DNA from 3 places in the Martelella mangrovi genome. Region 1 is predicted to be linked to each of the others. Evidence: riboswitches for the same ligand, from Rfam matches in the RefSeq annotation. Region 1 holds a riboswitch; each other region holds the start of a gene.

Evidence for each region. Region 1 has a riboswitch for thiamine pyrophosphate ahead of thiB (thiamine ABC transporter substrate binding subunit). Riboswitches for the same ligand answer to the same signal wherever they lie in the genome.
Region 2: another riboswitch for thiamine pyrophosphate. It lies ahead of thiE (thiamine phosphate synthase); the one in region 1 lies ahead of thiB (thiamine ABC transporter substrate binding subunit).
Region 3: another riboswitch for thiamine pyrophosphate. It lies ahead of thiC (phosphomethylpyrimidine synthase ThiC); the one in region 1 lies ahead of thiB (thiamine ABC transporter substrate binding subunit).

The regions. Positions count from the first base shown of each region.
Region 1 is NZ_JBEPLY010000001.1:281,764-289,147, forward strand. Features, by position in the region: gene ABID12_RS01365 (GNAT family N-acetyltransferase) at 1-84, opposite strand, end outside; gene ABID12_RS01370 (M48 family metalloprotease) at 121-1,614, opposite strand; gene ABID12_RS01375 (thiamine ABC transporter ATP-binding protein) at 1,715-2,368, opposite strand; gene thiP (thiamine/thiamine pyrophosphate ABC transporter permease) at 2,382-4,004, opposite strand; gene thiB (thiamine ABC transporter substrate binding subunit) at 4,024-5,037, opposite strand; TPP riboswitch at 5,085-5,199, opposite strand; gene ABID12_RS01390 (FKBP-type peptidyl-prolyl cis-trans isomerase) at 5,461-5,898, shown strand; gene ABID12_RS01395 (OpgD/OpgG family glucan biosynthesis protein) at 6,301-7,384, shown strand, end outside.
Region 2 is NZ_JBEPLY010000004.1:258,281-265,664, reverse strand. Features, by position in the region: gene ABID12_RS08065 (linear amide C-N hydrolase) at 1-285, opposite strand, end outside; gene ABID12_RS08060 (TRAP transporter substrate-binding protein) at 388-1,377, opposite strand; gene ABID12_RS08055 (TRAP transporter large permease subunit) at 1,389-3,188, opposite strand; gene thiE (thiamine phosphate synthase) at 3,185-3,847, opposite strand; TPP riboswitch at 3,961-4,063, opposite strand; gene ABID12_RS08045 (HAD family hydrolase) at 4,102-4,779, opposite strand; gene ABID12_RS08040 (sugar-binding transcriptional regulator) at 4,776-5,735, opposite strand; gene ABID12_RS08035 (NAD(P)-dependent alcohol dehydrogenase) at 5,952-6,995, shown strand; gene ABID12_RS08030 (MFS transporter) at 7,124-7,384, shown strand, end outside.
Region 3 is NZ_JBEPLY010000002.1:434,744-442,127, reverse strand. Features, by position in the region: gene ABID12_RS04355 (LysE family translocator) at 1-513, shown strand, start outside; gene ABID12_RS04350 (phosphodiesterase) at 529-1,326, opposite strand; gene ABID12_RS04345 (NAD(P)-dependent oxidoreductase) at 1,399-2,313, opposite strand; TPP riboswitch at 2,443-2,559, shown strand; gene thiC (phosphomethylpyrimidine synthase ThiC) at 2,660-4,468, shown strand; gene ABID12_RS04335 (LysR substrate-binding domain-containing protein) at 4,499-5,401, opposite strand; gene ABID12_RS04330 (GntR family transcriptional regulator) at 5,534-6,157, shown strand; gene ABID12_RS04325 (biotin transporter BioY) at 6,326-6,916, shown strand; gene ABID12_RS04320 (DUF1284 domain-containing protein) at 6,913-7,332, shown strand.

The sequences.
Region 1 (7,384 bases):
GTCTCGCGACAGATGCGTATCGTGATTGCTCAGCCAGTCGAAATGCCTGTCTGCCGCAATCAGGATTTTCGTCCGGTGCTGCATGGCCGCTCCTTTCGCGGCGTAACCGGCGGCCGGCCGCTATTGCGAGACGATCTTGACCTCTTGTCCGGCCGACAGCGTCGCTCCGGGCCCAAGCGCATTCAGCACCCGGAACAGCGCCAGCTTGCGGCTGGTTCCCATCATCTTCTCCGAGAGGCTCGCCACCGTGTCGCCGGGCTGAACCGTGACGACCCTGATCCTCAGCGGCTTCAGGCTGGAAAGTTCCTGCGCGGTCATCTTGTGGAAGGATGAGCGGACGGAAAAGGCGATGTCCTGAAGCTGGCCGCTGCCGCGCGGGGCGGCTGTCAGCAGTCGGTATATCTCGCCGCCATCGCGGATCACCGTCACGTCGAACGACCAGTCGCCAGCAATTGCTCTTGCCGTTGCCGCGGGCATGCCGTTGACACTGGTGGTTTCGACGGAACCGGGAACGAGACCGGTCACCCAGCCGCTCTGGATATAGTCTTCAAGATTGCGCCGACCCTTCGCCTTCACCCCGTCGAAACGGATGGCGACATCGCTGGGACCGGTTGCCACGACCGCGTTTGCCTTGTCGGTCATCGAGAAACCGGCCGGCACCGTAAAGGCAATCTGGAGCTTGGGGTGATAGAAGTTCCGGTCGCGGATATAGCCTTCATCGGCATTGCTGCCGTACAGCAGCCCGTTGATGCCGTTCAGGAAATACTCGCGCCCGACCTCTTTCGAGCCGACATTGGCGTAAAGGGCAGCCTGTTCGTCGGCAAGCTGGACACGGCGTGGCGTATTGGGATGGCTGGAGAGAAAGTCGAGGCTCTCGTCCTTCGAGCTGGCCGATTCATATTTGGCAAAGGCGGCCATGGAGCGCAGGAAACGCGCCGCGGCCGAAGGGTCGTAGCCGGCTTCGGCCAGCATGCGGATGCCGATCGCGTCGGCTTCCAGTTCCTGCTGGCGCGAGAAGGCGGCCAGCCGCATCTTGCCGCGTGCGGCAATCTGCTTGACCTCCTGGCTATCGGGCAGAACCTCGGCGATCACCTCGCTGGAAATGGCCTCCGCTTCTTCCCGGCGCTGGCGTTCGATGCCGTGATTGGCCGTCACATGCGCCATTTCATGGGAAAGCACGGCCGCGATCTCGGAGGCGTCATTGGCCAGCGCCAGAAGACCGCGGGTAACGTAGAGGTAGCCGCCGGGCAGCGCAAAGGCATTGATGCTCGGCGAATTCAGGATGGTGATGCGGTAGGTCTGCTGCGGATTTTCCGAAACCGCCGTCAGCGCCCCGGCAATGCGGGCTACAAGCCTTTCGACCTGCGGATCGCGGTATTGCCCGCCATAGGTCTCCAGAATGCGCGGATGTTCGCGCGCGCCCATGGCGGCGTTGGGATCGTTGCGGGTGAGCGCATCGACGGTCTGCTCGCCGCCCGCCGTTTCCGGCACGATGAAATAGGTGTCCGTCGACTGGCAGGCTGAAAGCGCAAGCATACTGGCAAGGGCAAGAATTGCCCCGTGCCTGCCCCATGCGCGCGTTCCTGACTTCAGGCGGCCGAGGATGGTGTTCATGCTTGTTGCGCCTGTCAAAACGCGACCCTTGTCCGGTATGTCCATGACGGCTGTCAAGCCGTTACTTGAGAGCCATATTTGGCGTTCGCGGCCGCAACGGTCAATAGCGCGCCGAAATCGCTTCATTTTCGATGACAAGGCGATGATCTGCAATCGCCTCCACCTCGTCCGGCTCATGCGAGACGATCATCACGGTATTGCCGGTTTCTGCATGCAGTTCAAGCAGAAGTGTACCCATTTCCCCGCGCATTTCGGGATCGAGTGCGGCAAAGGGCTCATCCAGCAGCAAGATCGGGCGATTGCGCACCAGTGCCCGGGCAAAGGCCGCCCGCTGGCGCTCACCGCCGGAAAGCGAGGCGGGCATGCGTTTTTCAAAACCCGCAAGGCCGACGCGCGCGAGGGCTTCGCTGATTCGCCGCCGGCCGTTTTCGTCGAGCCTGAGGCCCGGATCCACACCGAGCCCGGTATTGGTGAAGATATCGAGATGGGCGAAAAGATTGTTTTCCTGAAACACGACCGTGACCGGACGGTTTGCCACATGAAGATCGTTCATCACCTGCCCGCCGATCAGCACGCGGCCGCTGTCGGGTTTTTCGAAGCCGGCAATCAGGTTCAAAAGCGTGGTTTTGCCGGAGCCGGAACGGCCGGTTACCGCCGTCACGCTGCCGCCGGCAATCGTGCCGTTGAACAGGAAATCCTTGCCGCCGAGCTTCAGCGCTGCGTCTTCCAGGGTGATGCCGGGGGCTTTTGACACATCGGCGCCTTTCTCAGTTTTTCGCCGCCGGCGCGCGGGTGCCGGCAATCATCAGGACAAGGCAGAGCGCGCCAAGGATCAGCGCCAGCCCGTTGGCATCCTCCGTGCGATAGCTGCCAAGGCGGCTGTAGAGCAACCAGGGCAGGGTGGTGAGCTGATCGCCGCCGAAAAGGGCAACCGCGCCCAGATCGCCGAGCGACAATGCCATGGCGAAGGACAGCGCCGTCAGCGTCGGTTTTCTCAGGCCCGGCCAGTCGACGATCCGCAATCGGGCGAGGCCGACAAGGCCGAGGCTGGCCGAAAGCCGGGCGGTGCGGGCACGGTGGACGGCAACAGCCGGCCGGAGCACGCGCAGCACGAAGGGCAGGGCCATCAGCGCATTGATGCCGGCGACGATTGCGGGTGCGGCGGCATCGGTCAACCCGAACGGGCGCAGCAGCAGGAACCAGCCGGTGCCAAGCACGATCGGCGGCACCAGCAGCACCAGCGACCCCATGGCCGACATCAATCCGGCAAGGCCGCGTTCAAGCGTGCCGGGCGCGCGCAGCGTTTCGATTGCGCCGGTGGCGGCGATGAAGGAAAGCGCCAGGGCGAGCGAAACCAGAGCCGCCGAAAACGCAATGGCGAGACTGGTGGCCGTGGCCCTGAGAAAGGCGGGTTCGCGCAACAGCCCGGGCAGGTCTGCGCCCGCGCCCTTCACCACGATCATCGCCAACGGCAGGGCGAGCCAGACCAGAAACACTGCAATCAGCCCGGCATCGATGCCGCGCGAAAGGCGGTGGTCGCCGTCGGGGCGCCGGCTGACATCGCTGCTGGCACTGGCGCCCGGGTCTTTCGCCTTCGGAAAAAGGGCAAGGGCGGCAAGCACCAGTGCCGTAACCGCGATCTGCATGCCGGAAAGGGCGACGGCGCGTGCGGGATTGAAATCGAAGCGAAGCGCCTGATAGATCGCGACCTCGATCGTGGTCGCCGCCGGCCCGCCGCCCAATATCAGCACCAGCGTGAAAGAGGTGGCACACAGCATGAAGACCAGCCCGGCAACGCCCGGGATCAGCGGCGCGATCACCGGCCATTCGATGAAGCGGAAGATGCTGCGTTGCGGCATCGACAGCATTGCGGCGGTCTTGAAATATTCCTGCGGCACGCGCTCGATGCCTGCCAGAAACAGGCGGGCGGCCAGCGGCAGGTTGAAATAGACATGGGCAATCAGAATGCCCTGCAGGCCGTAAATCTGCAGCGGGCGGCCAAAGTCTGCAAAAGCCAGCGCATCGTTGAACAGGCCCTGCCGTCCCCATATGCCGATAATGCCGAGCGCACCGATCAGCACCGGCAGCCCGAGCGGCACGGCCATCAGCCGGACAATCCATATCCGGCCGAAAAAATGCGGCCGCCGCGCCATGGCACGGGCAACGGGAATGGCAAGCGCCACGGACAGCACGGTGGACAGGAAGGCCTGATAGAGCGTGAAACGCAGAATGCGCCAGACATAGGGCTCGTTCATGACCGAGGCCGCATCGCCAATCCGCCCGAAACCGGAAAGGGCGGCCACCGCCACGGCAATGAAGCCGATAACGCCCGCAAGGGACATGATGCCGGCGGAAAGGCTCCGGCGAAACTCTGCCGTGGTCAGATACAAGGTCGTCGTCCCGGAACGCTCACCGCGCGCTCATCGCGTTCAGCCATTCGTCGATCCAGGCCTGCCGGTTTTCGGCCACGACATCCGGAGCGAATTGCAGCGTCCTGTCCGGTGTGACGGCATTCTGGAAGGCATCCGGTAACGGCTCGGAGGTTGCAGCGGCCGGCATCATCCAGTTGTGGGTCGGGATTGCATCCTGAAAGCCGGGCGTAAGCATGAATGCGAGGAAGGATCTGGCCAGCGCCGGATCGTCCGCCATCGCCGTCATGCCGGCCACCTCGATCTGGATATAGAGCCCGTCTTCAAAGTCTGCGGCCTTGTAGCGGTCGGTTTCCTCGGCAATCTGGTGATAGGCCGGCGAGGTGGTGTAGGAAAGCACCATCGGCGCCTCGCCACTGGTGAACAGGCCGTAGGCTTCCGACCATCCAGGCGCAACCGTCAGAATGCGGTCCGAAAGCGCTTCCCACTTTGCCGCCGCGTCGTCGCCATAGACGGATTTCATCCACAGCAGCATGCCAAGGCCCGGCGTTGATGTGCGCGGGTCCTCGATCACGATCTTTTCGTCAGCCGGTCCGTTGACCAGTGCGTCAAGCGTGGTCGGCGGAGATGCGATGCTCTCGCTGTCGTAGACGATGTCGAAATAGCCGTAGTCGAAGGGGACGAAAATGTCGTCTTCAAACCCGCCGGGGATGTCGAGATTGTCGGTGGAGACGCCGGAAGCGGCAAAAAGCCCTGTCTCCTTTGCCTCGTGGATCAGATTGTTGTCGAGGCCGAGCACGATGTCGGCGGGGCTTGAACGGCCCTCGAGCTTCAGCCGGTTGAGCAGGGCAACGCCGTCTTCCGCGCCGACGAATTTGACGGTGCAGCCGCATTCGGCCTCGAAGGCCTGCTTGACCAGCGGGCCCGGGCCCCATTCGGTGTTGAAGCTTTCATAGGTGTAGACGGTCAGCACCTTGCCGTCTTCAGCCAGCGCGCCGCCTGCAGCCAGCAGCGCCAGCGCTGCAATCGAAATCGAAAGATGATGGCCGGGCATGACGCCTCCTTCGTGGTGTCTCAATCAACATGGGAAAAGGGCGTCGGACCGTTCACGCGTCTAATCCCTCCGCCGGTGTTAACCGGATCAGGTTCCTCGGGTTGGTTCTTCACCTCTCAGCGGACGACGTCGAAGCCGCGTTCCGCACCCCGTTAGAGCTTTTCAACACCTATCGCGGGCTTCCGTGGAATTCAAGGCCGGACGGATTTGAAAATACACGTGAAAGTGACTAGGTAAGAGGCGCATCCGGTATTCCGGATGTACCCGCCAGTCGTCATGCAGGAAAGTGTGTCGGCTCATCCTCTGGGGCGCTTTCCGGTCGAAGGCCGGAGCCTCAGGAAAAAGAAACGGCGCCTGGGCCCGAGGTCGGTTTGTGCCGATGCTGTGCCGATGCGCTCAGTGTTCAAAGGAAGGAGCACACCAATGACAGAAGCCAAGAGCGGGGACACCGTTCGTATTCACTATACAGGAACCCTCAATGACGGTTCGACCTTCGATTCTTCCGAAGGCCGTCAGCCGCTTGAGTTTACCGTCGGTGCCGGCCAGATCATTCCGGGGCTCGATCGCGAGATCGCCGGTATGAATGTCGGTGACAGCCGCCAGGTGCAGGTGCCGTCGGAAGAGGCCTATGGGCCGCATGATCCGCAGAAGGTTCAGGTCGTGCCGAAGTCGGCCATGCCGGCTGAGGTTGAAGTGGAACCGGGCATGCAGCTTCAGGCGCGCACGCCCACCGGTGAAACCGTACCGCTGGTCGTGACCAAGGTCGAGGAAGAGCAGGTAACCGTGGATGCCAACCATCCGCTTGCCGGGCAGGATCTGAATTTCGCCGTCGAGCTCGTTGAAATCGTCAACGCGGCTTGAAAAGAAAGCATATTTTGTTGGCGCAGCCATTCCGACAGCTCGACAGTGAGTTTGTAGATATTGCGGCGCGAAAAAGGCGTATTGCCATGATCTTGCCATTCTTTGGTTGAATGGCTGCCCTAAAAAAGGGGCTGGAATGCTGTATGGCGTCCCAGCCCCTTTTGATGCCCGGCTCTCCGGGTTGACCCTGTTTGCGACCGGATGGATATCGATGTCTGTTTTTTGCGTCAGTGTGGAACCGAAACGGGATTACGCCGTTTCCGAAGTGTCTGCGCTTACCGTCGAGACGGTTTTCGCGCGATCTTGCCCGAGAGCGAATACATTCAAAAAACGCAATTCCGGCGCCGGTTTTGGTGCAATGCAACATTTTCGGCCTCCCCTTTTCAACCGACGGGAATTTGAATGAAGAGACGAGTTTTTCTGGCGCAAACGGCCGCGGGAGCGCTGGCTTTCTCCGGTTTGGGAAGCAAGGCATTTGCTCAAGGCGCCGCGGTGGAACCCGGCAAGGTACCGGATCAGAATGCGGAAGTGGAAGCGCAGGCGCCGGCCCCCGATGCGTTTACCTTCGATACGCTGACAGCCCGGATGAAGGAAAAGGCGGCGCAGCCCTATGAGGCCCCGCCGCAGGATGTTGGCGAACCCTTCAATTCGCTCCACTATGATGATTACCGGGCAATCCGCTACGATCCCAACAAGGCGATCTGGCGGGACCAGTCGAATTTCCAGCTTCAGGCCTTTTCGCTCGGCTGGCTGTTCAAGACGCCGGTGGAGATTTACGAAGTCGCCAATGGTGATGCCGAAAAGCTGGTGTTTTCCGTCGACGACTTCATCTATCGCTCGCCGCTCGATATCGCGCAGTTCAGGGATGCTGAATTTCCCGGCGTTGCCGGTTTCCGCATCAACTATCCGCTGAACCGGCCCGATGTTTCCGACGAGCTGATTTCCTTCCTGGGCTCTTCCTATTTCCGTGCGCTCGGCCAGGGCAATCTTTACGGATTGTCGGCCCGCGGTCTGGCGGTCAACACCGCCACGGACCAGGGCGAGGAGTTTCCGCGGTTTTCGGCGTTCTACATCGTTCGCCCCGTTGCGGAAGGCGAAAAGATCACCGTTTTTGCCGCGCTCGACGGTCCGAGCGTCACCGGCGCCTACCGGTTCGTGATCACGCCCGGCAAGAATACGCGCATGGATGTGACGGCGCGATTGTTTTTCCGGAACGATATCGCCCGTCTCGGCGTTGCACCTATGACTTCGATGTTCCTGTTCGGGCCGGCCAACCATCATGCGTTTGACGACTATCGGGAACGTGTTCACGACAGCGAAGGGCTGAAGATCGTGCGTGCCGATGGTACAGAGTTGTGGCGCAACCTGCAGAACGCGAAGAAGCTTGCGAATTCCTTCTTCACCGAAACCGATCCGCGCGCCTTCGGGCTTTACCAGCGCCATCGGGAATTCGAGGATTATCAGGACGCCGAAGCCCATTACGAAC
Region 2 (7,384 bases), on a different contig from region 1:
ATCGGGGCCATGCGTGTCGGCGAAGGCAAGCAGGGAGAAATTCAGCCCGGCCTCGTTCAGGCCTTCCACCACTTTCAGGTCCTCGACGCTGCCATTGGGCACCACGACGCCGAAAATGTCGTAGCGGCTCTCATAGGTCAGCGGTGCATGATTGCCGGCCTTTGACGAAAGCTGTGTGCCGCTGGGCAGGAACGCCGCCAGATAAGGCAGTTCCACCGGCAGCTCCAGTGTGCGTCCTGCGTAAACGGAGCCGGAAAGATCTGTGTAGAGCAGGGACGTGCACATGGATTACCTCGTTATCTATTGGCGCATTGGCGAGAGAGTATTGCGGGGTTTTCGCCGGCGCAAGGTCTGAGACTTTTGAAGATCATTTCTGACCTCTGCCTGTCAGGTGTTTGCGACCGTTTCGATCCGTTCCATGCCGCCGACGGCCGGGGCAAAATCGGCCCAGACGTTCCTGGCGCCCGCCCGCCAGGCGTCCATGTCCTCGGGCTGGAACACGATGCCGCCATTTTCGTGCGCGGTTTGCATGGCTGCGGTTTCGTCTTCCACAATCAGTGCATTGAAATAGAGCGCGGCCTCGGCTGAAATCGCCTCCAGAACGGCTTGAGCCTCGGGGTCGAGCCCGTCCCAGAACCCTTGAGAAAAATAGATCACGCCGGACGCGCGGATATGCCCGGTTTCGGTCAGGCACGGCACGACCTCGTAGAGCTTGAACCCGGCATAGGCGGATTTGGTCAGGTCCATGGCATCCGCAACCCCGGTGGCCAGCGCGTTATAGGTTTCGGTAATCGGAATGCCGACGGGAACCGCGCCAAACGCGCTCCACAACCCGGTATGAAGCGGACTGTTGATCACCCTGATCGTGACGCCTTCAAGCCCTTCCGGCCGGGTTACCGGCGTTTTCGTCAGAAGATGGCGGGCGCCGTAGTCGATAAAGCCGCCGACGATGAAGCGCTCATCGGCAAGCGCGCCTTTCAGTTCCGCGCCCACGGGGCCTGCAACCACGCGGCCAAGGTGTTCGGGACTGCGAAACAGGAACGGCAGGTCGAGGATCTGCAATTGCGGCACCCATGACGACAGCGCCGAAACGGTCGAAAGGCTTGCTTGCACGGAACCAAGGCGGATGCTGTCGGCGACCTGTTTTTCCCCGCCCAGCGCGCCATTGGCGACGATGTTGAAGCGAAAACGCCCGGGCAGCCGTTCCTCGGCCTTTTCGGCGATATAGCGCCAGATCCTGGTTTCCGGCTTGTCCTCTCCGAGCAATGAGGCCACGGTCACCGTGGTCTGCGCCAGGGCCGGGCGGGCGATATACGGGGCCGAAAGCGCGGTCAGCGTAGCGGCTTTCAGGAAATGGCGACGGGTGAGGGGCTGCATGACGTTTCCTCTCAGATCAACAGGGTGCAGGTGCAAAGAATGGCGATTGCCGCAAGAAGTGCGGCGAGATAGGGCAGCACCGCGCGAAAAAGCGCGGCCGGGGGAACCTCCGTCACGCCGGCCACCACCAGAACCAGCATGCCGACCGGTGGCGTCAGGCCGCCGATCATCAGCGTGGTGACGATGATCACGCCGAAGGCAATCGGGTCGATGCCCGAGCCGGTGGCAAGCGGCAGCAGAAGGGGGCCGAGAAGCAGGATCGCCGCGCCGATATCGAGAACCAGCCCGGCGCCAAGCAGAACGATGACGGAAAAGGCCAGAACCGCGGCCGGAGAACCGCCGAAAGCGGCAACGGTTGAGGCGATCATGCCGGATACGCCGTCGACGGCCAGCTGAAAGGCAAACGGCCCGGCCGAACCGATGAGAAGGCCGATGGCCGCAGCTTCGGTCGCGGTCTGTCGGAAAACCGAAAAAAGCGCTGTCCGGCGCGTTTTCGAAAAAGCCGCAAGTGCAAGTGTATAGATGGCCGCAAGGGCTGCCGCCTCGGTGGTGGTGACGATGCCGATGCGGATGCCGGCAACCACGATGACGCCGAGCCCGAAGGCGGGGACCGCTGCAAGCAGGGATCGCCGGCGTTCGCCCCTAGCCACCGGTCTGCTGCCGGGCAGATTGCGGGTCGTGAGGTAAATGGCGATGGAGAGAGCCGCCGCCATCACCAGCCCCGCAAACAGCCCGCCGAGAAGCAGCGCGCCCACCGAAAGATCGGTGGCGGCCGCCAGAATCAGGAAGGCGATTGACGGCGGGATGATGTTGTCGAGCACCGACGAGGCGGCAATGATTGCGCCGGAGCGGGCCGGCGGATAGCCATGGCGCACGAGTTCCGGGTGAAAGGTGGTGGCGGAAAACACGGCATTGGCGACCGAAGAGCCGGAGGCTCCGGAAAACAGCGTGCCGGTGGCCAGCACCGTCTGGGCCAGCCCGCCGCGCCGGTGGCCGACCAGTGAGGCGGCGAAGGCCACAAGGTGCCTTGCCGCGCCCGAGGCGGAAAGGGCTGCCCCCGTCAGCAGGAAGAACGGAATGGCGAGCAACAGAAAGTGGGACATGCCGGAAACGGTCGTGGTGACGATGGTTTCCGTTCCAAGATTGCCGCCGAAGGGAATGGCGATCATCGCCGCCGCGATGAAGGCGTGGGCAAGCGGTGCGGCGGCGGCAAGGCCGACTGCTGCCGCAAGCGCGATCGCAATGCTTGCAGGCAGGGCGGTTGTGACGGTGACGTGCAGGCAGGCGTAATAGACTGCGGATGCAAGGGTCGCCGATGCCGCAAGCGGCAGAACCTGCCGTTCGCCGATGCGGCGAAGAACGAGAATGATCGCGAGAAGACCGCCGCCTGCGCCGGTCACCGCAAAACGCACCCATTCGGGAAGGCCGAGTGCCGGCGATGTGCCGCCGATGAGGTTCACGACGCGCGTGCTGCCGAAAATCAGCACAAGAGCCGCCAGCAGGCTGAACGCATCGGCAATGATGCCGGCCAGTTTTTTGGCAGACGGGCCGAAAGGCAGGTCAAGCCGCATGGCAAGCGGCCCGGACAGCGCAAGCGGCGCGGCAAGGGCAATCAGCGCCACATTCAGCCAGATGCCGAGATCTTCCGTTCCGATAACGCCGGTGTGAAACAGATAGCGCAGAACCACGCTGGTCAGCACCACAGCGAGCATCACCGCCAGCACGGCCGCGGCGACCATCGCGAGTGCCGTTTCCAGCCGCGTGGCAAGCTGTGCTGCCCGGGCGTGCAGCGTGCCGGGCTTTTCCGTCATTGTGCCGGGGGTGCGATGGCCGTGTCTACGCTGCGGCGAAGTTCACGGGTTGCGGCTGCAACGTCGGGTGCGTGGAAAATTGCGGAAATCACCGCAATGCCGTCGGCCCCTTCGGCCATCAGCCGTGGCACGTCTTCAAGCTTGATACCGGCAATCGCGCCAACCGGCAGGTCGGGCCGCGCCCGTTTGAGGCCGCGGCGCAGCGCACGAAAGCCGTTGAGGCCCACCGGAGGATCCATATTGATCTTGGAAAGCGTCTGGAAAACACCGCCGATACAGGCGTAATCGACCGGTGCGGCTGCCGCCCTGGCGCCGTCGGAGGCGTTCTTGACCGTGAGCCCGATAATGGCGTCCGGGCCAAGCAGCTTCCGGGCGATCTCCGCCGGCATGTCGTCGCTGCCCAGATGCACCCCGTCGGCCTCGGCCGCAAGGGCCACGTCGACCCGGTCATTGACGACGAAGGGCACACCGGTGGGCGCGAGCGCCGCGCGGATTTGAACGGCGCGTTCGACCATCTGACGGGTTTTGGCGAATTTGTCGCGATACTGGATCAGCGTTGCGCCGTTTTCGGCGGCAAGCCGCGCCAACTCCGCCAGCGGCGCGGCCTCAACCAGACCGGCATCGACAATGGCGTTCAGGCGATAGTCGACCGTTCTCATGGCCGTGCCCCGGCAAGAGTTCCCGGCGAGCAGATGTTACGAATGTCCAACGGCATAGAAAGCGCTCCACGATCATACGAAGACCGGGCAGCGGCGCGGGCGCGAAAACAGGGAACGCAACCATTTTCCGTTCCTACGCCGGTATGACCCGGATCAGGTTCAAGGGTCCGGCGCATTGCCATCTCAGCATCGGATGATGCTCCCCTCGGAATTTCCGTGATTCTGTCGGGCTTTGCGCCCCCTGTCAACAGGCTTCAGACGGCGCCGAATGCGGCTTGCCGGAAACCGGACAGGTCTGTGAGCACGGTGTCGGCGCCTGCGCTCTGAAGCCGTTCGGCATGAAGCGGCCTTACGCCCTCAAGGTGGCCGCCACCGACAAAGCCGACGCAGCGCATCCCGGCGCGGCCGGCGGCAATGACGCCGGCAATCGAGTCTTCAAGCACGACACAGTCGCCGGCCTGCGCGCCGCTCTGTTCGGCGGCGTACAGAAAAACGTCGGGCGCGGGCTTGCCGTGTTCGACCGATTCCGCACTGAAAGCGCGGCCGCGGAAACGGTCGGCAAAGCCGATACAGTCAAGCGCCACTCCCAGCCGTTTGTAGGAGCCGCCGGACGCGATGCAGTAGCCGATGCCGGCCGCATCGAGACTGTCGAGCATGTCCGCGGCACCCGTCATCGGCTGAAGTTCGCGGGCGTAGCGGTCAAACAGCCGCGCATACCAGTCCTTCTGAAACGCGGGCTCAACCGGCTTGCCCGTGCTGTTTTCGACAAAGGCGGTGATCTGTTTGATCGAGGCGCCGAGAAACTTCTCGACCAGCGTATCCCAGTCGACCGTTATCCCGTATTCTTCAAGCGAGGTCTGGAGTTCGGCGAGCGCGATGATTTCGCTGTTGGCGAGCACACCGTCGAAATCGAAAATAACTGTTTTGTTCATGAGGTCCTGGCCAGAATGCGTTCGGCGGTGATGTCGTCGGTCACAAGCGTGGTAACGAGCCCGCGGCGGATGGCGGCGATGATGACGTCGACCTTGTGTGTACCGGCTGCGGCAAGCACCCGTTCGGGAACCTTTTCAAGCGCATCAAGCCGGATGCCGACGGCACAGTCGTTGATGAAGTGGTCGACCTCCCGGCCGTTGTGATCGATAAAATGGCCGACGATATCGCCCACAGCACCTTTTTCGGAAAGGGTCGCCGGTGTGACACTGGACGGCAGTCCGGTGTTCATCAGAACGGACCTGTCGGACAGATCGCCGGCAACCAGAACGGCGAGATCGAGGGTTTTCAGCTTTTCCAGATGCTCGCTGAAAACGGCATCGGAGAGAAACTCCTCCCTGTCTGTGCCGGGCGAGAGGTAGACCGGGGCGGCAAACAGCGAATATCGGGCGCCCAGCCGGTCGGCAAAACCAGAGGCGATCCCGAACGTGTTGAACGATGCGCCCTGCGATGTGCCGCCGATCATCGATATGATTTCGATCTCCGGCAATTGCATGCGCGGCAGATGGGTCATCGCATTTGTCAGCGTCATGCCCCAGGACACCCCGATCCGCTGCCAGCGCGCCTCGCGCAATCCTTTTGCCAGGTAGTTGGCAAGGGCGACCCCTGCGGGGCGCTGATAGTCGTGATTGTCCGCATTGGCCGGCGCCACGATGGCGTCGGCAAGGCCGAAACGGGTCTTCAGGTCTTCCTGCAGGCGCAGGCGCATGACATGTGGCGACTGGATATCGACCCGCACCAGCCCGTCGGCGCGCGCACTTCTGATGGCCTGGTTCACGCGCAGCCGGGTGACCCCCATCAGTGCCGCCACTTCGGACTGGGTCATTTCATTGATGAAATAATGCCAGCAGACCTCGACCAGAAACGCCTCGGTTTCCACACTCGTTTCACTTGCCACCAGGCGCATCCCGTCGCGCGTTTCATACCTGTCCGTCATATGAACCGTTTTCATCTGAAATGCAAATTTGACATTTGTAAATTTACATTTATGTTTTTATTGAAACAAATGTAAATGGCGTGTAATACGCTTTTGTCACGGGGTGTTCCGGCGGGTATCAACCGTTCTGACGCCTTTGCAAGGAGTATGTGTTGTGTCGGAGGAGGTCAAAATAGCATGAAGGCGCTGGTACTGGAGGAAAAGGGTCGACTGAACCTCAGGGAGATCGATCTGCAACAGACACTCGGTCCCGACGATGTCAGCATCCGCGTGCACACCGTCGGCATTTGCGGATCGGATGTGCATTACTATACCCACGGCAAGATTGGCCCCTTCGTGGTCGATGCGCCGATGGTGCTCGGCCATGAGGCCTCCGGCACGGTGGCCGCAGTAGGCGCCAATGTTGGCCACCTGAAACCCGGCGACCGGGTCTGCATGGAGCCCGGCATTCCCGATCCGAATTCGAAGGCGGCAAAGCTCGGCATCTACAATGTCGATCCGGCTGTCCGTTTCTGGGCAACGCCGCCGGTGCACGGATGCCTCGCGCCGGAGGTCGTTCACCCGGCGGCCTACACCTTCAAACTGCCCGATCACGTCACCTTTGCCGAAGGCGCGATGGTCGAGCCCTTCGCCATCGGCATGCAGGCGGCGATGCGGGCTGGCATCAAGCCCGGCGATGTCGCGGTCGTCACCGGCGCCGGCCCGATCGGCATGATGACCGCGCTTGCCGCCCATGCCGGCGGTTGCTCCAGGGTCATCATTGCCGATTTCAGCCAGCCCAAGCTTGATATCATCGGGCGCTATGACGGCATCGAGACCGTTCATCTCGGCGAGACATCGATGGCCGAAGCGGTCGCGCAAAAGACCGGCGGCTGGGGTGCGGATATCGTGTTCGAATGCTCCGGTGCGCCATCGGCCATTCTCGGCGTTTCCGGTCTTGTGGCGCCGGGCGGCACGGTTGTTTTCGTCGGCATGCCGATCGATCCGGTCCCCGTCGATATCGTCGGCCTGCAGGCGCGTGAAGCACGCATCGAAACGGTGTTTCGCTATGCCAATGTCTATGAGCGGGCCATTGCCCTGATTGCCAGTGGCAAGGTCGACCTCAAACCGCTGATTTCCGATACGGTGCCGTTTGAAAAATCGGTGGAAGCCTTCGACCGCGCCGTCGAACAGCGACCGGAGGACGTCAAGCTTCAGATCGTTCTGACGGATGACGCCTGAGGGCGTCGCCGCTCTGCCACATGAAACGTCCTATCAAGGGTCCTGACGTCAGAGTTCAGATATATTCGTTATTCCCGCGTCCTGATCTTTGCTAAGTATCCGGACGGGGAAATACGGGGCAGATCTGAATGGACCAGACGGAAAACCGCGGCATCGACCGCGACATGCTGATCATAATGCTGGCAGGCGGGCTCGTGCTGGCGCTTTCCTTCGGGGTGCGTTCGGTGTTCGGCGGGGTTGTCCTGCCCTTGTCGGATGATCTGTTCGCCGGCCGGATTGAAATCTTCTCGCTGTCGATTGCCATTCAAAACCTCGTCTGGGGGCTGGCGCAGCCGTTTTTCGGCATGCTCGCCGACAAGTTCGGCGACCGGCGGGCACTCTGGCTCGGT
Region 3 (7,384 bases), on a different contig from region 1:
GCCATGATGGGAGTCCTCGGCACTGTCGTCGGCTCCATTGCGCTTCTCGGCCTGTCATTTGCCGGTGTCGGTGCCGTTCTTGCGGCGTCGGCCCTGCTGTTTCAACTCGTCAAATGGGCCGGTGTCTTCTATCTGGCATGGCTGGGCATTGAGCAGATCAGGGCGGCGCGCGGGGAAGGGGCGGTCGTCGATCTGGCCCCGGAGCAGGACACCGCAGCCGCTTGGAGCTGTTTTCGTGCAGGCGCGCTCACCGCCGTTTTGAACCCCAAATCCATTGTCTTCTACATGGCGTTTCTCGCGCAGTTCATCGCGCCGGAGGGCAATCTTGCGCTTCAGCTTGCCTTGCTGACCCTGACCTCTAGCCTTGTCGTGGTGGTGGTCCTGGGGTGTTATGCGCTTGTCGCGGCCCGGATACGCACGCTTCTTGGCAGCCGCGCTGTGCGGAGGCGGGCAGGCTATGCCGGTGGCGGGTTCATGATCGGCGGCAGTGCCTTCATGGCGGTAACGCGATAGACGGCAAACGCGCAATCAGAAGAAGGGCAGTGGTCCGGGAAAACGGCCGACCGGCACCCAGTGTGTTGCAAGGCCGCCGCCTTTGCGCCAGTGGTGCAGAAGAAAGGCCGGCGGCTCGACGAAGGAAGCCGGTGATGCATCCTCCTCCAGTCTGAGAGCGATGGCTGTCGTGGTGCTCGGCGCCGTCATCAGCTGGCGACCGCCGAACCCGATCTGCATGAAGCGGTGAATGTGACCGCACAACACGCGCTCCACATTGTCATGCCGGGCGACCAGTGCCGCCAGTCGGTCGCCGCCGAAACATTTGTAGGTATCGATGAAGCCCATGCCGCTGTCCACGGGCGGCTGGTGCATCAAGAGCATTGTCGGCTGATCCGGGCGTTCGGCCAGTCTCTGCTCCAGCCATGCGAGTGACGCCTCAGTGATCTCGCCATAGTGCTGCCCGGGGACCGTCACATCGAAACCGATCACCCTGACGGGCCATTGCGCATGGGTGTCGAAATGCAGCGGCCCTTCATCGGGAAGCCGAACAAGGTCATGAAGACAACGGCGGAAGGTTTCGCGATCGTCATGGTTTCCGGGGATGACGAAGACGGGCTGGCCAAGGCGTTGCAGGGCGGTTCGCACCGTCTCGTATTCGGCTTCCGTGCCGCCATCGACAAGGTCGCCGCCGATAATCACCAGATCGGGCGCCGGGCGCAGTGCCAGAAGCGTATCGAGCGCGAGATCGAACATGGCGTTCGAATCGACCAGTCCCTGATAAAGCTCGCCTTTGGCGCGAAGGTGGGGATCGGAGAGGTGGGCGATCAGCATGGTTTCATCCTCAGGGTTTTCCGGCGGGCACGGTATGGGGCAGTCGCAGAGTGGCGCGCAGCGACAGGTAGATCAAGAGCCGGGCAGGCCGGCACGTGCCTCGAACGCCCGGATAACGGCGATCATGTCGTCCTCCGGGTTCCCCAAAACTTCCGTTTCCGCATAAAGCGCCACACACGCCTCCATCAGCGGAAAGGCGGTGCCTGCCGAACGCGCCGCGTCAGCCACCAGCCGGCTGTTTTTCAGGACATCGGAAATTGCGGCCTGACGGGTGAAATCGCGGTGGCGGAGCTTGTCGATCTTGACCTTCGAGACGTCGCTCGCCATCGGTCCGGCATTCAGGATTTCGGCAAACCGGTCCATGTCGAGCCCGTGCCGCGCCGCGAAGTGCCCGGCTTCCGCTAGCCCCGTGACCATGGTGATCAGGAAGGTGTTGACCGCAAGCTTCATCTGCAGCGCCGCAGGAACCGCGCCGCACTCGAAGACTTGCTTGCAAACCGGTGCGAGAAGGCTGTGCAGACATTTCAGATCTTCCGGCGCGCCCGCGAGCATGCCGACAAGCTGTCCGGCTTCTGCCGGTTTGCGCGAGCCGGAGACCGGTGCTTCCACATAGCGGCCGCCTGCTGCCGCGATTTCGTCAGAGAGTGTTCGGGAATACTCCGCCGAGACGGTGCCCATCGAGACGATGCAATGGCCGCCGACCCGTTCGGCGAAGCGGTCCGTTCCACGCCCGAGGACGGCATCTGTGGCGTGCTCGTTTTCGAGCATCAGAAGCACGGTTTCGCATCGGGAGAACAAGTCGTCTGCCGTTGGCGCAACGGCGGCGCCGGCCTTTTCCAGAGGCATGCAGCGTTCCGGCGTCCGGTTCCAGACGATAACCGGCATGCCGGCTTGAACGAGGTTCAGCGCCATGGGCGTTCCCATCGTGCCGAGGCCGATGAAACCTGTCGGTCTGCTTTGCGGTGCGGGCGCGTTCTGATTGGGCATGCGCGCAAGCGTAAGGCCGATTATCCAATCCGAAAAACGAAATTTATAAAAGTCATACATTTGAAAATCAGGTATGTGGCGTTTTTCGCAGCAGGCGTTGACAAGCTCGCGCATCCGGCGCAATTTTGGCGCGCTCACCCGGGGGGTCCCGACAAGGGGCTGAGATACTGTTGGCTTATGCAGCGCAGTGACCCGATGAACCTGATCCAGTTCACACTGGCGTAGGGATGGTGCATCGGCTGCGCGGGATAAGGCCCGCTGTTCCTTTCAGGCGCAATATGCGCGGCCTCCTCCATTCAACGTCGAACTGGGTCTCCAACGCCAAGAGCTATGGAGGCTCCGACCGATGAAAGATATTTCTCCGACCGTCACCACAGGCCCGCTGCCGGCATCCCGCCGCGTCTGGCACAAGGGCATGCTGCATCCCGAGATCCGCATCCCCATGCGCGAGATCGATGTGCACCCGAGCGCCGGCGAACCGCCTGTCACGGTCTATGACAGTTCCGGGCCGTACACCGACCCGCGGGCCGATATCGCCATCGAAAGCGGCCTGCCGCGCCTGCGCGAGGGCTGGTTGGCCGCGCGTGGCGACACGCATGCCTATGATGGACGCCATGTGAAGCCGGAGGATAACGGCTTTGCCGAGGGCAAGCGGCTGGTGCCGGAATTTCCCGTGCGCCATCAGCCGCGCCGGGCAAGGGATGGCAAGGCCGTGACCCAGATGGCCTATGCCCGCGCCGGCATCGTGACGCCTGAAATGGAGTTTGTCGCCATCCGCGAAAATCTCGGGCGAAAGGCGGCGAAACAGGCGTTGATGCGCGATGGCGAGAGTTTTGGCGCCGAAATCCCCGATTTCATCACGCCGGAATTTGTCCGCGACGAGGTGGCGAAGGGCAGGGCAATCATCCCCGCCAATATCAACCATCCCGAGGCCGAGCCGATGGCGATCGGGCGGAGTTTTCTGGTGAAGATCAATGCCAATATCGGCAATTCCGCGGTGACCTCATCCATGGCCGAGGAAGCGGAAAAGATGGTCTGGGCCACGCGCTGGGGCGCCGATACGGTTATGGACCTGTCCACCGGCCGCAATATCCACAATATCCGCGACTGGATCATCCGCAATTCGCCGGTTCCGATCGGCACCGTGCCGCTTTATCAGGCGCTGGAAAAGGTCGGCGGCATTGCCGAGGACCTGTCATGGGAGGTGTTTCGCGACACGCTGATCGAGCAGGCCGAGCAGGGGGTGGACTATTTCACTATCCACGCAGGTGTACGGCTGCACATGATCCCGATGACGGTGGGCCGGGTGACCGGCATCGTTTCGCGCGGCGGCTCGATCATGGCCAAATGGTGCCTTCATCATCATCGCGAGAGCTTCCTCTACGAGCATTTTGACGAGATCTGCGATATCGCCCGCGCCTATGACGTGTCGTTCTCGCTCGGCGATGGCCTGCGCCCCGGCTCGATTGCCGATGCCAATGACGAGGCGCAATTCGCCGAGCTGGAAACACTGGGCGAACTGACCCAGATCGCCTGGGCGAAAGACTGCCAGGTGATGATCGAGGGCCCCGGCCATGTGCCGATGCACAAGATCAAGGCGAACATGGACAAGCAGCTTGCCACCTGCGGTGAGGCGCCGTTCTACACGCTCGGGCCGCTGACCACGGATATCGCGCCGGGTTACGATCACATCACCTCCGGTATCGGCGCGGCGATGATCGGCTGGTTCGGCACGGCGATGCTCTGCTATGTGACGCCGAAGGAACATCTCGGCCTGCCCGACCGCGATGACGTCAAGACCGGGGTGATCACCTACAAGATCGCCGCCCACGCGGCCGATCTCGCCAAGGGGCATCCGGCCGCCCGCATCCGGGACGATGCACTGTCGCGCGCGCGCTTCGAATTCCGCTGGGAGGACCAGTTCAACCTGTCGCTCGATCCGGAAACCGCACGTTCCATGCATGACGAGACCCTGCCGAAGGAGGCGCACAAGGTCGCGCATTTCTGTTCAATGTGCGGGCCGAAATTCTGCTCGATGCGCATCTCGCACGATATCCGCGCCGAGGCCCAGAAAGAGGGCATGGCGAAGATGGCGGAAAAATTCCGCGAGGGCGGGGCGCTTTACCTTCCGCTTGAAAGCGAAGAGGAGGCTTGAGCCATCTCGAAGCAGTTGCCGGGGAATGACTTATGCAGGTTCGGCGTGCGGCTCTGTGTCAGCCGTTGGCGTCACCTTGCTCAGCGTTTCCCGGCGCAGCACCTCGGCCAGCCGGTCGGCAATGCCTGAAATGTTCGGCGCACGCAGGAGGCGCAGTTCGATTGACGGCAGTTGCGGCAGACCAAAATCCTGCCCCACGCTGATGATATCCGCGGGCCTGCCGTGATCCGTGCGCACCGCGATGCCCAGACCCGACCGCAGCGCTGACCAGACGGCCGGGAGGCTTGGCGTCGTCAGTGCGGCGCGCCAGCGCGTCCGGCTGTCATCCAAAGCCGCCAGAGCGGCCTGCCGGAACAGGCAGGGATGGCTGAACAGCACGAGCGGAACAGGATCGCGCGACAGCGTCGCCATGACATCCTCCGTTGCCAGCCAGCGCATCGGCAGCCGGCACAGCGTTTCGCCCTCGGCGGGGCTGTCGGCGCGGAAGAAGGCGATGGCGGCATCCAGACGACCTGCGCGCACTTCCTCCGCCAGGTTATGGTTTTCGCCCGCCCGGATATCGACATGCACATTGTCGCAATTCTGCCGGAACGCCCGGAGCGTTGCGGGCATCACATCGTCGAAGAAATCCTGCGGCAGACCCAGCCGGACAGAGGCCGTCGTGGCGGCGGCGCCAACCGATAACGCGGCTTCATCGTTGAGGGCGATGATCCGGCGCGCATAGGCGATAAAGGCCTCGCCCGCCTCGGTCGGCACAAGGCCGCGGCCGTTGCGCCTGAAAAGCACGGTCCCTGTCTGCTGCTCCAGCTTCTTCAGATGCATGCTGACGGCCGACTGGGAGCGTCCAAGCTGCACCGCCGCACGCGCGAAACTGCCAAGGTCGGTTCCCACCACGATGGTTCTGAGCGCGTCCATATCAAAAGTCGTCAACATTTCCGAATTTCGCAATCGAGTTCTATGATGTATTCGATATTGAAAAGTTTATGCAGGAAATGCCTCGGGATCAAGACGGTGCTTTGCCGGGCGTCTCTGGACCTTTCGTGCGGCCGCGATTATCTATGATCCATGCCGAACACCAAATCAGAACCTGTCGCCACACGGATCAGTCGCGAACTGGCCGGTCGCATTATCTCCGGCGAGATTGCGGCGGGGACCCGTTTGCGCCAGGACCAGATTGCCGAGACCTTCAAGGCCAGCCATGTTCCGGTGCGCGAGGCTTTTCGGCGGCTGGAAGCGCAGGGGCTGGTCGAAAGCGAGCCGCGCCGCGGGGTGCGGGTTGCCGCTTTCAGCCTCGATGATCTGCGCGAAGTGGCGCAGATGCGTTCCGTGCTCGAGGTGCTGGCTTTGCGCAACGCCGCGCCGCATCTGACCACCTCCATTCTGGATGAAGCCGAAGAGGCGACGCGGGCAGGGGACCACGCACGCGATGTTCAGGTGTGGGAAGAAGCGAACCGCCGGTTTCACAGGCTGATCCTGACGCCATGCGGCATGCCGCGTCTGCTGCGGACCATCGACGATCTTCATGCGGCCAGCGCGCGCTTTTTGTTCTCCGGCTGGCGTGCGGAATGGGAGACGCCGACCGATCGCGATCATCGCGCGATCCTCTCGGCGCTGCGTGCGGGCCATATCGACACGGCCGCGGCCCTGCTTGCCCGGCACGTGACCTGGATCGGACAAAACCCGATCTGAAGCACTGCGGTCCAGAGCGCATCATCTGCCCCATTCAAGACAGACTCGCGATTGCATCCGCATCGCGCAGCCCCTTCTGCGCGGCGTTCTTGCAATGATGACGAAAGTCAGAAACAATATTAGAGATAATGAGTCGAAATTATCTATAATTTTTTGAAGGAGACTTTCATGCCCATGTCGAGCGCCGGTGCCACCGGAAAACAATCCGTCATGATCGACCTGCAGAACCGTCCGCTTGCCTGGAAAATCGGGGCTGTGTTTGTCGGTACGCTGTTTCTCGCGCTGTCCTCCTATATCGAAGTCCCGATGGTACCCGTTCCGGTGACCTTGCAGACCTTCGCCGTGGCCCTCGTCGGCGCGCTTTACGGCTGGCGGCTCGGTGGCGTCACGATCACGGCGTGGCTTGTTGAAGGGGCCCTGGGGCTGCCGGTTCTGGCCGGCGGGGCTGCCGGCATCCATCACTTCATCGGGCCGACGGGCGGATATCTGTTTGCCTTCCCGATTGCGGGCATGGTCATGGGCTTTCTGGCCGAGCGCGGATGGAACGGGCAGCGGATGGTGCTCGCCTTTGCCGGCATGCTTGCCAGCAATATCCTGTGCCTGGTGCTCGGGGCCGCATGGCTGGCTGTGCTTGTCGGCGCCGAACAGGCGATCATGCTGGGCGTGGTTCCGTTTCTTCTCGGCGCAGTCCTGAAATCCGCACTCGGGGCTGCTGTTTTGAAACTGGTTTCGGGCCGGACGGCGCGCCTTCCCGGATGACGGTAAGGCTGCGTCCGCATCATCTGTTGTGTATTCTGACCTTTGTCGGCAAGGGCTACACGCCCGCGTTCACGGCCAATATGGCGGTGATCGTGGGGCGTCTTGCCGAAGGCGAGGAAATCGAGATCATCGAGGGGCCGGATGCGATCTGCGCGCCGCTCCTCGATGAGGCAGCGCCCCACTGCCATCGCGAAAGTGTCGTCGAGCGCGACCTTGCCGCGGCGGCGGATGTCGGCGGTCTGCTGGCGCTGACCATCAAACCCGGAACACGGTTCGTGCTGGATGAAGCGCGCATTCGCCAGCTCCGTCACGCCTTTGCCAAGGGACGCACACGGTCGGCCTGTGCCGGATGCGACTGGCGTGAACTGTGTGGCGCGGTGGCTGCATCGGGATATGCCGGCTCAGCCTTTTCCTGAGCCGCCGGCCTGCACCGCGGCGGTTTGGGCAGGTCGCGACCGCTCGGGGCAG